3 regions of the Rossellomorea sp. ABR4_004 genome follow, and region 2 is predicted to be linked to each of the others. Evidence: a T-box and tRNA genes for the amino acid it is inferred to sense, from the RefSeq annotation. Region 2 holds a T-box; the other regions hold tRNA genes.
The links. A T-box is a leader RNA that pairs with one kind of tRNA and senses whether it is charged. The one in region 2 lies ahead of thrS (threonine--tRNA ligase), so its partner is inferred to be a tRNA-Thr.

Region 1 (4,155 bases), 850 kb from region 2:
GTTCTACCGTTAAACTATGCCCCTATATAATAGAGAGTTTTATTTAAAAATGGTGGAGGGGGGCAGATTCGAACTGCCGAACCCGAAGGAGCGGATTTACAGTCCGCCGCGTTTAGCCACTTCGCTACCCCTCCAAATAAAAGAAATACTTAAAGGCTCTTAAGTATAAATGGTGGCTCAGGACGGAATCGAACCGCCGACACATGGATTTTCAGTCCATTGCTCTACCAACTGAGCTACTGAGCCATATTATATAGAAGATTAAATTATCAAATTACCAACTTCTTATTACTAAGTAATTGAAAATGGCGGTCCGGACGGGACTCGAACCCGCGACCTCCTGCGTGACAGGCAGGCATTCTAACCAACTGAACTACCGGACCAAAGCTTTTTGCGTCAGTAAAATAGGTTTCATTACCTCGCGATAGCGAAAATAACTATCCATGCGCGACTCATCAAGAATTAGTAATGGCCTAATCATAAAATGAGTCAAAAATGGTATTGCGGGGACAGGATTTGAACCTGCGACCTTCGGGTTATGAGCCCGACGAGCTACCGAACTGCTCCACCCCGCGACGATATAAATATTGTAAAGGTAAATATGGAGGAGGAAGGGGGATTCGAACCCCCGCGGGCTGTTACACCCCTGTCGGTTTTCAAGACCGATCCCTTCAGCCGGACTTGGGTATTCCTCCGTGTATAATGGACCCTGTAGGACTCGAACCTACGACCGGACGGTTATGAGCCGTCTGCTCTAACCAACTGAGCTAAGGGTCCTTATAATCGTGCGTCATGTATTTAGTAATAGCGGCGGAGGGGATCGAACCCCCGACCTCACGGGTATGAACCGTACGCTCTAGCCAGCTGAGCTACACCGCCACGAAACGTTTACTATTCAATATGAACCTTGATCAAGCAAGATTCAATGAGGTTTGTTTACTCTCGTAAAAAACCTGGTGGAGCCTAGCGGGATCGAACCGCTGACCTCCTGCGTGCAAAGCAGGCGCTCTCCCAGCTGAGCTAAGGCCCCAAATAAGGTGGTCGGGAAGACAGGATTCGAACCTGCGACCCCTTGGTCCCAAACCAAGTGCTCTACCAAGCTGAGCTACTTCCCGAAATATATGGCGCGCCCGAGAGGAGTCGAACCCCTAACCTTTTGATCCGTAGTCAAACGCTCTATCCAATTGAGCTACGGGCGCTAAACAATTCATTAAACACTAAGCAAGGAAAGTTATTTTGCTGAAGCAAAAAACTTTGGTGCCGAGGACCGGAATCGAACCGGTACGGTAGTCACCTACCGCAGGATTTTAAGTCCTGTGCGTCTGCCAGTTCCGCCACCCCGGCAAGTCTGGAGCGGAAGACGGGATTCGAACCCGCGACCCCCACCTTGGCAAGGTGGTGTTCTACCACTGAACTACTTCCGCAAATAAATGGTGCGGGTGAAGGGACTTGAACCCCCACGCCTTGCGGCGCCAGATCCTAAGTCTGGTGCGTCTGCCAATTCCGCCACACCCGCATAAAAAAATTCAGATATTTCGCATTCACGAAAATCTTTGGTGAGCCATGAAGGACTCGAACCTTCGACCCTCTGATTAAAAGTCAGATGCTCTACCAACTGAGCTAATGGCTCATCTTTATTGTAAAAAACCAAATGGTGCCGGCAAGAGGACTTGAACCCCCAACCTACTGATTACAAGTCAGTTGCTCTACCAGTTGAGCTACACCGGCATGTTTAATTTCAGATGAAAACTACTTATTGGGAATCCAGGTCACCAGAGCAGTTCAAGGAAAGATATTTTGCTGACGGGCAAATCAAATGAAGTTTACTTTACTTTCGTAAAGAAACTTGGTGGAGGATGACGGGATCGAACCGCCGACCCTCTGCTTGTAAGGCAGATGCTCTCCCAGCTGAGCTAATCCTCCATATTGGTGACCCATACGGGATTCGAACCCGTGTTACCGCCGTGAAAGGGCGGTGTCTTAACCGCTTGACCAATGGGCCGTATTGTTAAAGCGTCCCGCTTAAGGACATGTATAACTATATCAGCTAATTTCGTAGAAGTCAACTTCTAGTTAACAAAAAAACGAAAACTTTTTTCACGATACTCAGCTTAATATTTTTGTAAGCCGAAAAAGAATATACCACATATTTAAAGTTTATATCAATAGTGAATTTAATAATCTCTCCAATTTTATTATTGATTTCTAATTCATCGTGAAAACTTTTCATAATCCCTCCCCTATTTAGTGAAATTGATCAACTCCCACTAATCTCCTTCCATCATTTCAGTTAATGATAGGCCTTGTTTTCTTTCATCAACATAGATATAGAGCGTTTTAATATCTAACCAACTTTGGGCATTGGAATTTAGAGGGATGATGAAGAATAGTGTAGTTGGAAATTAGTATTTCTCAATAAATTCAAATGTAGATATCCAAAAGAGGTCCGTCCCTTTCGCTTTAAAGTGATAAGGAACGGACTTTCAGGTGTAAGCTTGTTTACACCATCTCTTTGGGAGTTGAATACGATGGTAATAGATTATAAATGGGGTGATGGATTCATGGAGCTTCCAACGATACTGTGCGGGCCGATTGTTCGTCGGGTGGAGACTGCACAAGCTTCTATTTGGATTGCATTGAGCAAGCCGTATGATATTAAAGCAGAGTTATTCAAGATTAAACAAGGGGACCATTCTCATCTTTATGACTATAAAAGAATAGCCTGTGAGACTAAGACGAAAACGGTACAAGCAGGAAAGAACTTATATATAAGTATAATAAACGTATCTCCACATGCCGGATCCTTTCCTACTAATAAATTACTGGGATACAATTTATTGTTTGAAAATAGTGCGGAAACACTGGACCTCGGCAGCTTTGACTTACTTTCCCCCACTCATCCACACTCGATTGTCTACGAAAATCTCGCATACCCAACCTTTTATATGAACGAAGGAAATACATCGAATATTCTATACGGATCCTGTCGAAAGCTTCACGGTGTTGGAACAGATGTATTGGTTCAAGCGGATAAAACCATTGCGTCAACCTTCAATAATGCCGATAGACCATCCTCTCTATTTTTAATGGGAGATCAAATATATGCCGATGATGTAGCAGATCCCCTATTTAAGATCATCACAAGGTTCGGTAAAGAACTGGTGGGACAAGAAGAAGACCTTGGTTCCATTGAACCACGCTTAAAAGAAGATCCTTTTAAGCAGGGACTTAAGCAGATCAATGGCAGGCAATATATGACGGAACACTTTTGCAAATTCACGTCCAGAAAAGCTGCCAATCATCTGTTCAGCTTCAGTGATTATGCAGCCATGTATATTTTGTCGTGGAATCCCTCATTATGGGAACTTGCACACAAGGAAGGAATGTTCGAAACCTTTCAAGAAGCAATGGATAAGAATGAATTCTATTTTGTCTTTAAAGATCCAGAAACCAAGGAGCATAAGTCGGAATATCGACAGCTTCAAGCACGCTATCAAAAGCAGTTGAAAGAACTGACTAAACTGGAAGAAGGTCTATACTCTGTCAGAAGAGTATTAGCCAATACACCGACCTATATGATGTTTGACGACCATGATATAACCGATGATTGGAATCTGACACAGGATTGGAAAAGGGGTGTATGGAACGCTCCATTGGGGAGACATGTCATTAGTAACGGTTTGTCATCCTACTGGCTTTTTCAAAGTTGGGGGAATGAGCCTGATACGTTTACCCATTTCGGTCAAACCATGCAAACCTATTTTGATTCGCTACAACCTGGATCCCTCCCCCACTCCAACTGGATACATTCCCTTTGGAACTATGATTCTTGGCATTATACCGCACCCACTACCCCGAAAGCCGTTTTTCTCGATACCAGAACCCAGCGCGGTTATGTAAATAAACCAAAGCCTGTGAAGGTTGGTACAAGGATAGACGAGGAACGATATAGTCCAAACCTTCTTCATCGAGAGGGGTGGAACCGGATTTCGACTAAACTGGCAGCGTCAGGATGGAACAAAGGAGAATCCCTGATCATGGTATCCCCCTCTCCTCTTTATGGAATTGGATTGATCGATAACTTTCTCCATGACTACATGCTCCCCCTCACGACGTTTGGTTTACCTGTACAAAATAATTTTGATCTAGAAGCCT
Region 2 (4,155 bases):
ACGATCCTGCAGTACAGAATGCTTGAAAACCTGCCGACCTTCTTCACCTCCAACTTCAACTTCAACGAGCTCACCCACCATTTGACGTACAGTCAACGGGGAGAAGAAGAGAAACTGAAGGCTGCACGGATCATGGAGCGGATTAAATACCTGTCCCAGCCCGTGTTGATCGATGGAAGGAATAGAAGAGATTAGAATAAAGTCAAAAAAGGGTAGGTTCATTTGCTTAGCGAATGAACCTTCCTTTTTGCTATGTTGAAATTATCTTATACATGAGTATGCTGAAAACCATTGCTGCTATTTTTAAAATGTATCTCATCACATATCTATAATAGGAGAGTCTATTCGGTCATTATGCAGGCGGTATATAAAAGCATAGAGTGGATTGTAGCGGAAGGCACTTGACTCCTGCGGGAATAGCGGGGCAGTTCGAAAAGCGGAGGGGCTCTGCTCAGGGGCGACAAGCATAAGACGAGTCTGTCGGAAAGGCGCTCTTTGCCTTTTTGGCAGACTTGGCTTATGACCTCGAGCCCCTAAGCCCCGTAGCTGGACAGGTGAGACCCCGGAGGCGCAGCCGAGGAGGCTCACCGCCCGCCCCGCGGAAAGCAAGTGCCTGGAGCGAAAAGGAACGGTCCATGTTGTTACACATCATTCATCACCCACTACTCCCTTCTTGTGACAGGCAAAAAGTTTGATAAGAGACAATTAAATTCCCTCATCAACTTCTAAATGATACAAGCCTCCCATATATATAAATCAGGGATTTGGGTTTAAGGAGGCGAGAAAGTTTGATTGAATTTATTTTCAAGCAAAAAAATGATGCGTTAAAGCTTCAAGAACACCTCAATAAAGAGTTCATCCAATCATGGTTCCATGAAACGCTCTTTCAACATACAACTCACTATAATCTGACGATAGAGGTTTCCCCTTTCTTCAAGGAAAAAGAAAAGCTGTTCAACGGGGTTTCCCACTTTGTCTTAAATGATAAATGCATGGACTGGTCCGAATCAGCCCTGAAAGAAAATTACTTCTATGAAGATATTGATGAAATCAATCAAATATTAGAGATCGTATCAGAGATAAGAATGGGTGAACGACCTGAATTGATGGAGTTGATCGGTGAATGGGACGAGGCCGAATACGTCCACGGCAGCCTGGAGCTTTTGTTGGAAGGGAAGGCCCCCATATCATTCGACTCTTTCAGCAAATTCAGGCTGAAAAAGCTTCAGGAGAGACTGCTCCTCATGCTGGATCTTGCTATCGATGAATATAAGATGGAGCAGGAATATCAAATGTTTGTCCATATGCTGCGGGAGTATCTGGCATCAAAGGAGCAGAAAATGCGCACGATCCATCTGTATTCGACTGGCTACGGCTTTCGTTTCTTTGATGAAGACATGAAAGAGGTGACAAGGCAGGAATTGACGAAGGCAATTGATAAACGCCTTCTGACGAATCACCCGTTATACGTTGATTCATACACCATTGCTCCGTTATTATCCCTTGCACCGGAGAAGATACTCGTTTACGGAAATGGGGACCATCAATTGCTCAGGACGCTTCAGAATATTTTTGAAGAACGGATCGATCTTTTGCCGATGAGTTATTTCCCTGATACACTTCTCTATCCCTCTTGGGATATCGCGAATGAATAGGCTGCTTATTTTATGGAATGCTCTTGCTTTTCAAAACATAACCGATTATAATACCTACATAATAAGTCAATAAATAAAGGTTATGATGAGGACAACAATATTCCTATTCCATTCACAGAGAGGGAAGTCTCTTGGCTGCAAGCTTCCTAATTCGTTAGTGATATTTACCACCTCGGAACTTCAATTATGAACTGGATCTTGACGGATTCACAGTAGTGATTGACGGCTAAATGTCGTTATTCGTTTTCAATGAAGTCATTGTCTGTATGTTTACGCACAATGAGAAGTTGGGTGGAACCACGAGTTTATTTATTAACCTCGTCCCTTCAAACGTGAAGGGGCGGGGTTTTTTTATGTTTTATAGAGATAATTTAAGGAGTGAAATCACATGTCAGAAGTAGTGAAAATCCAGTTCCCTGATGGAAATGTCAAGGAGTTTCCTAAAGGGACGACAACAGAAGAAATTGCTGCGTCCATCAGTCCCGGACTGAAGAAGAAGGCGCTCGCTGGTAAGATAAATAATGTATTAATCGACTTGCGTACAGGGATTCAAGAGGATGGGGCGATTGAAATCGTTACACCTCCAGGAGAAGATGCACTGGAAATTCTTCGTCACAGCACAGCCCATTTAATGGCACAGGCCATTAAACGCCTATATCCTGAAACAAAACTTGGGATCGGTCCGGTCATTGAAGGCGGATTCTATTATGATATTGATTCCGAGCACACGTTCACTCCGGAAGATCTTCCACTCATCGAGAAAGAAATGAAGAAAATCACTGGAGAAAACTTAGAAGTTGTCCGTAAAGAAGTAAGCCGCGACGAAGCTCAGAAAATGTATGAAGAAGTCGGTGACGAGTATAAGCTTGAGTTACTTGAGGCGATTCCTGAAGGAGAACAAGTTTCCATTTACGAGCAAGGAGAATTCTTCGATTTATGTCGTGGAATCCACATCCCTTCCACTAATAAAATTAAAGAATTCAAGCTGTTAAGCATCGCCGGGGCATACTGGCGCGGGAACAGCGATAATAAAATGCTTCAACGAATCTACGGTACAGCCTTCTTCAAGAAAGAAGACCTGGAAGAGCATCTGCGTCTTTTAGAAGAAGCGAAAGAGCGTGACCACCGTAAAATCGGTAAAGAATTGAATCTATTCATGAACTCGCAAAAAGTGGGACAAGGACTGCCGATGTGGCTGCCTAAAGGTGCCACGATCCGTCGTATCATCGAGAGGTATATCGTTGATAAAGAAGAGCGCTTAGGCTATGATCACGTATACACACCTGTCATGGGAAGCGTTGAGTTATATAAAACAAGCGGTCACTGGGATCATTACCAGGAGAATATGTTCCCGGTCATGGAGATGGATAATGAAGATCTTGTCCTTCGCCCGATGAACTGCCCTCATCATATGATGATTTACAAAAACGGCATTCACAGCTATCGTGAGCTACCTATCCGTATCGCTGAGCTTGGTCTGATGCACCGTTATGAATTATCAGGAGCACTATCAGGACTTCAACGTGTACGTGGTATGACTCTGAACGATGCTCATATCTTTGTCCGTCCCGATCAAATCAAGGAAGAATTCAAGCGTGTCGTGCGCCTGGTTCAGGAAGTATACAAAGACTTTGATCTGAAGGACTATTCCTTCCGTCTGTCTTATCGTGATCCTGAGGATACGGAGAAGTACTTTGATGATGATGAGATGTGGAACCGTGCACAAGGTATGATCAAGGAAGCGATGGATGAACTGGACGTCGAGTACTTTGAAGCAGAAGGGGAAGCGGCATTCTACGGCCCTAAACTGGACGTTCAAGTGAAAACGGCCCTTGGTAAGGAAGAAACTCTATCAACGGTTCAACTGGATTTCCTACTACCGGAGCGTTTTGACTTAACATATGTAGGGGAAGACGGGAAGCAGCATCGTCCGGTAGTCATTCATCGTGGTGTCGTATCCACAATGGAACGCTTCGTGGCATTCCTGATTGAAGAATACAAAGGGGCATTCCCGACATGGCTCGCTCCAACGCAGGTTCAGGTGATTCCGGTTTCCCCGGATGTTCACTTCGACTATGCGAAAGAAGTGAAAGAAAAGCTTCAGGCTGAAGGGCTGCGTGTGGACATCGATGACCGTAATGAAAAGATCGGTTATAAGATCCGTGAAGCACAGATGAGTAAGGTTCCTTACATGCTTGTAGTGGGAGACAACGAAATCAAGGAAACGGCTGTAAACGTCCGTAAATACGGAGAGCAAAAATCAGAAACGATTTCCCTTGATGAGTTCATCGGCCATATCACAAAAGAAGCGAAACGCTAAATAAGGAAGAGGGACGGACCTTGCTCCAAGGTCCGTCCCTCCTGCATAAATTTCAAAAAAACTATTGCACTCTCCTAAGATGTCTGATATTATGAAATACGTTGTGATATTAAATGATTATTTGACAGCGGTATTGTCATGTGATATATTATCTAAGGTGAATTGAATACAGTTTGGTAC
Region 3 (4,155 bases), 370 kb from region 2:
CATCCACCGAATGCCTAAGGTTTCCTGAGGAAGGCTCGTCCGCTCAGGGTTAGTCGGGACCTAAGTCGAGGCCGATAGGCGTAGACGATGGACAACAGGTTGATATTCCTGTACCACCTCTTTTCCGTTTGAGCAATGGGGGGACGCAGGAGGATAGGGTAAGCGCACTGCTGGATATGTGCGTCTAAGCAGTTAGGCTGATGATGAGGCAAATCCCATCATCGCATAAGGCTGAGCTGTGATAGCGAGCGAATTATAGTAGCGAAGTTCCTGATTCCACACTGCCAAGAAAAGCCTCTAGCGAGGAAAAAGGTGCCCGTACCGCAAACCGACACAGGTAGGCGAGGAGAGAATCCTAAGGTGAGCGAGAGAACTCTCGTTAAGGAACTCGGCAAAATGACCCCGTAACTTCGGGAGAAGGGGTGCTCTGGTAGGGTGCAAGCCCGAGAGAGCCGCAGTGAATAGGCCCAGGCGACTGTTTAGCAAAAACACAGGTCTCTGCGAAGCCGTAAGGCGAAGTATAGGGGCTGACGCCTGCCCGGTGCTGGAAGGTTAAGAGGAGTGCTTAGCGCAAGCGAAGGTGCGAATCGAAGCCCCAGTAAACGGCGGCCGTAACTATAACGGTCCTAAGGTAGCGAAATTCCTTGTCGGGTAAGTTCCGACCCGCACGAAAGGCGTAACGATCTGGGCACTGTCTCAACGAGAGACTCGGTGAAATTATAGTACCTGTGAAGATGCAGGTTACCCGCGACAGGACGGAAAGACCCCGTGGAGCTTTACTGTAGCCTGATATTGAATTTTGGTACAGCTTGTACAGGATAGGTAGGAGCCTTGGAAGCCGGAGCGCCAGCTTCGGTGGAGGCATCGGTGGGATACTACCCTGGCTGTATTGAAATTCTAACCCGCGCCCCTTATCGGGGTGGGAGACAGTGTCAGGTGGGCAGTTTGACTGGGGCGGTCGCCTCCTAAAGAGTAACGGAGGCGCCCAAAGGTTCCCTCAGAATGGTTGGAAATCATTCGCAGAGTGTAAAGGCACAAGGGAGCTTGACTGCGAGACCTACAAGTCGAGCAGGGACGAAAGTCGGGCTTAGTGATCCGGTGGTTCCGCATGGAAGGGCCATCGCTCAACGGATAAAAGCTACCCCGGGGATAACAGGCTTATCTCCCCCAAGAGTCCACATCGACGGGGAGGTTTGGCACCTCGATGTCGGCTCATCGCATCCTGGGGCTGTAGTCGGTCCCAAGGGTTGGGCTGTTCGCCCATTAAAGCGGTACGCGAGCTGGGTTCAGAACGTCGTGAGACAGTTCGGTCCCTATCCGTCGTGGGCGCAGGAAATTTGAGAGGAGCTGTCCTTAGTACGAGAGGACCGGGATGGACGCACCGCTGGTGTACCAGTTGTCTTGCCAAAGGCATCGCTGGGTAGCTATGTGCGGAAGGGATAAGTGCTGAAAGCATCTAAGCATGAAGCCCCCCTCGAGATGAGATTTCCCATCACGTATGTGAGTAAGATCCCTAGAAGATGACTAGGTAGATAGGTCAGAGATGGAAGCATGGCGACATGTGGAGTTGACTGATACTAATCGATCGAGGACTTAACCACACTATAAAGCGGAGGCGGCTTGAACAGAGACGACAAGCATTTCTGGGCAATCAGAAGAGGGTGCCTTTTACCCTCAGCTGATTGAACTGAAATGACCTCGAGTCTCTAGCCGCCGGAGCTGGAATGGTATCTGCTTGAAGAAGTAGGTGCAACAATTGGTCGATATTCGGCTTTCTTGACATCAATTCTTTATCTAGTTTTCAGGGAATAAATTTTATACGAAAATATAAAAAAGCCTTGAAAAATTATATCTACACGATATAATAATACTTGTCCTTAAAAAAGAGACAAGAAATAGTCTGGTGACAATGGCGAAGAGGTCACACCCGTTCCCATGCCGAACACGGAAGTTAAGCTCTTCAGCGCCGATGGTAGTTGGGGGATCTCCCCCTGTGAGAGTAGGACGTCGCCAGGCTTTATATTTTGGAGGATTAGCTCAGCTGGGAGAGCATCTGCCTTACAAGCAGAGGGTCGGCGGTTCGATCCCGTCATCCTCCACCAAGTTTTTTTACGAAAGTAAAATAAACTTCATTTTATTTTTGCGTCAACAAAATATCTCTCCTTAAATTTTCTTATATGAAAACCAATCATACATGCCGGTGTAGCTCAACTGGTAGAGCAACTGACTTGTAATCAGTAGGTTGGGGGTTCAAGTCCTCTTGCCGGCACCATTTTGGTCTTAATATCATCTTTATTAAGATGAGCCATTAGCTCAGTTGGTAGAGCATCTGACTTTTAATCAGAGGGTCGAAGGTTCGAGTCCTTCATGGCTCACCAAAGATTTTTGCACAGCAAAATATCTTACCATTTATATCATGCGGGTGTGGCGGAATTGGCAGACGCACCAGACTTAGGATCTGGCGCCGCAAGGCGTGGGGGTTCAAGTCCCTTCACCCGCACCATTCATTTTGCGGAAGTAGTTCAGTGGTAGAACACCACCTTGCCAAGGTGGGGGTCGCGGGTTCGAATCCCGTCTTCCGCTCCAGAAGATTTTATGCCGGGGTGGCGGAACTGGCAGACGCACAGGACTTAAAATCCTGCGGTAGGTGACTACCGTACCGGTTCGATTCCGGTCCTCGGCACCAAAGATTTTTGCGCTAGCAAAAAATCTTTCCTTGATTTGCACCAGCAGATAAGGAAAAATAATAAAATTATGCGCCCGTAGCTCAATTGGATAGAGCGTTTGACTACGGATCAAAAGGTTAGGGGTTCGACTCCTCTCGGGCGCGCCATATTATCGGGAAGTAGCTCAGCTTGGTAGAGCACTTGGTTTGGGACCAAGGGGTCGCAGGTTCGAATCCTGTCTTCCCGACCACTTCTTGGGGCCTTAGCTCAGCTGGGAGAGCGCCTGCTTTGCACGCAGGAGGTCAGCGGTTCGATCCCGCTAGGCTCCACCAATTTTTCTGTGAAAGCAGAATCAACATTGATTTTCGAGAAATCATCTATCAATTAATTTGATAAAAAATGTATCTTGGCGGTGTAGCTCAGCTGGCTAGAGCGTACGGTTCATACCCGTGAGGTCGGGGGTTCGATCCCCTCCGCCGCTACCAATAGGGACCTTTAGCTCAGTTGGTTAGAGCAGACGGCTCATAACCGTCCGGTCGTAGGTTCGAGTCCTACAAGGTCCACCAAGTACCATTTCAATACGGAGGAATACCCAAGTCCGGCTGAAGGGATCGGTCTTGAAAACCGACAGGGGTGTCAAAGCCCGCAGGGGTTCGAATCCCCTTTCCTCCTCCATTTTCTCTTTAAATCTTATATCGTCGCGGGGTGGAGCAGTTCGGTAGCTCGTCGGGCTCATAACCCGAAGGTCGCAGGTTCAAATCCTGTCCCCGCAATACCATTTTTGACTCGGTTTTATAAAGGGTTATCAATAATCCTTTATGAGTCACGCATGGATAGTTATTTTGACTAACGTCAAGGTAATGAAACCTATTTTGCTTACGCAAAAAGCTTTGGTCCGGTAGTTCAGTTGGTTAGAATGCCTGCCTGTCACGCAGGAGGTCGCGGGTTCGAGTCCCGTCCGGACCGCCATTTTCTTTTTATAAGATGATGGTTCATAATTGAATACTTTACTTCAAGTAAGGCTCAGTAGCTCAGTTGGTAGAGCAATGGACTGAAAATCCATGTGTCGGCGGTTCGATTCCGTCCTGAGCCACCATTTTCTATTTGAAGACATTATGGCGATTGTGGCGAAGTGGTTAACGCACCTGATTGTGGTTCAGGCATTCGTGGGTTCGATTCCCATCAGTCGCCCCATATTCTCTTATATAAATCGTGCGGGTGTAGTTTAGTGGTAAAACCTCAGCCTTCCAAGCTGATGATGAGGGTTCGATTCCCTTCACCCGCTCCAATTATTACTCTTAATGGGCCTATAGCTCAGCTGGTTAGAGCGCACGCCTGATAAGCGTGAGGTCGGTGGTTCGAGTCCACTTAGGCCCACCATTTCATTATTCCGCAGTAGCTCAGTGGTAGAGCTATCGGCTGTTAACCGATCGGTCGCAAGTTCGAATCTTGCCTGCGGAGCCAATCATATGGGGAAGTACTCAAGTGG

Region 1: it has a tRNA-Thr gene. The T-box ahead of thrS (threonine--tRNA ligase) is inferred to sense a tRNA for this amino acid. The anticodon was not compared.
Region 3: it has a tRNA-Thr gene. The T-box ahead of thrS (threonine--tRNA ligase) is inferred to sense a tRNA for this amino acid. The anticodon was not compared.

Annotation. Positions count from the first base shown of each region.
Region 1 covers NZ_JBSWVM010000001.1:1,908,338-1,912,492, forward strand. The annotation lists tRNA gene ACXAF2_RS09780 (tRNA-Trp) at 1-24, opposite strand, end outside; tRNA gene ACXAF2_RS09785 (tRNA-Tyr) at 51-134, opposite strand; tRNA gene ACXAF2_RS09790 (tRNA-Phe) at 171-246, opposite strand; tRNA gene ACXAF2_RS09795 (tRNA-Asp) at 307-383, opposite strand; tRNA gene ACXAF2_RS09800 (tRNA-Met) at 502-575, opposite strand; tRNA gene ACXAF2_RS09805 (tRNA-Ser) at 603-695, opposite strand; tRNA gene ACXAF2_RS09810 (tRNA-Ile) at 704-777, opposite strand; tRNA gene ACXAF2_RS09815 (tRNA-Met) at 806-879, opposite strand; tRNA gene ACXAF2_RS09820 (tRNA-Ala) at 955-1,030, opposite strand; tRNA gene ACXAF2_RS09825 (tRNA-Pro) at 1,039-1,115, opposite strand; tRNA gene ACXAF2_RS09830 (tRNA-Arg) at 1,123-1,199, opposite strand; tRNA gene ACXAF2_RS09835 (tRNA-Leu) at 1,256-1,344, opposite strand; tRNA gene ACXAF2_RS09840 (tRNA-Gly) at 1,350-1,424, opposite strand; tRNA gene ACXAF2_RS09845 (tRNA-Leu) at 1,432-1,516, opposite strand; tRNA gene ACXAF2_RS09850 (tRNA-Lys) at 1,555-1,630, opposite strand; tRNA gene ACXAF2_RS09855 (tRNA-Thr) at 1,653-1,728, opposite strand; tRNA gene ACXAF2_RS09860 (tRNA-Val) at 1,848-1,923, opposite strand; tRNA gene ACXAF2_RS09865 (tRNA-Glu) at 1,928-2,002, opposite strand; gene ACXAF2_RS09870 (metallophosphoesterase family protein) at 2,529-4,155, shown strand, end outside.
Region 2 covers NZ_JBSWVM010000001.1:1,056,675-1,060,829, reverse strand. The annotation lists gene dnaI (primosomal protein DnaI) at 1-195, shown strand, start outside; gene ACXAF2_RS05710 (putative sporulation protein YtxC) at 789-1,655, shown strand; T-box leader at 1,729-1,984, shown strand; gene thrS (threonine--tRNA ligase) at 2,044-3,975, shown strand; ribosomal protein L20 leader region at 4,150-4,155, shown strand, end outside.
Region 3 covers NZ_JBSWVM010000001.1:1,423,729-1,427,883, reverse strand. The annotation lists rRNA gene ACXAF2_RS07570 (23S ribosomal RNA) at 1-1,601, shown strand, start outside; rRNA gene rrf (5S ribosomal RNA) at 1,900-2,016, shown strand; tRNA gene ACXAF2_RS07560 (tRNA-Val) at 2,027-2,102, shown strand; tRNA gene ACXAF2_RS07555 (tRNA-Thr) at 2,197-2,272, shown strand; tRNA gene ACXAF2_RS07550 (tRNA-Lys) at 2,303-2,378, shown strand; tRNA gene ACXAF2_RS07545 (tRNA-Leu) at 2,419-2,503, shown strand; tRNA gene ACXAF2_RS07540 (tRNA-Gly) at 2,512-2,586, shown strand; tRNA gene ACXAF2_RS07535 (tRNA-Leu) at 2,598-2,686, shown strand; tRNA gene ACXAF2_RS07530 (tRNA-Arg) at 2,757-2,833, shown strand; tRNA gene ACXAF2_RS07525 (tRNA-Pro) at 2,840-2,916, shown strand; tRNA gene ACXAF2_RS07520 (tRNA-Ala) at 2,923-2,998, shown strand; tRNA gene ACXAF2_RS07515 (tRNA-Met) at 3,075-3,151, shown strand; tRNA gene ACXAF2_RS07510 (tRNA-Ile) at 3,156-3,232, shown strand; tRNA gene ACXAF2_RS07505 (tRNA-Ser) at 3,249-3,341, shown strand; tRNA gene ACXAF2_RS07500 (tRNA-Met) at 3,366-3,439, shown strand; tRNA gene ACXAF2_RS07495 (tRNA-Asp) at 3,559-3,635, shown strand; tRNA gene ACXAF2_RS07490 (tRNA-Phe) at 3,687-3,762, shown strand; tRNA gene ACXAF2_RS07485 (tRNA-His) at 3,785-3,860, shown strand; tRNA gene ACXAF2_RS07480 (tRNA-Gly) at 3,881-3,954, shown strand; tRNA gene ACXAF2_RS07475 (tRNA-Ile) at 3,970-4,046, shown strand; tRNA gene ACXAF2_RS07470 (tRNA-Asn) at 4,056-4,130, shown strand; tRNA gene ACXAF2_RS07465 (tRNA-Ser) at 4,138-4,155, shown strand, end outside.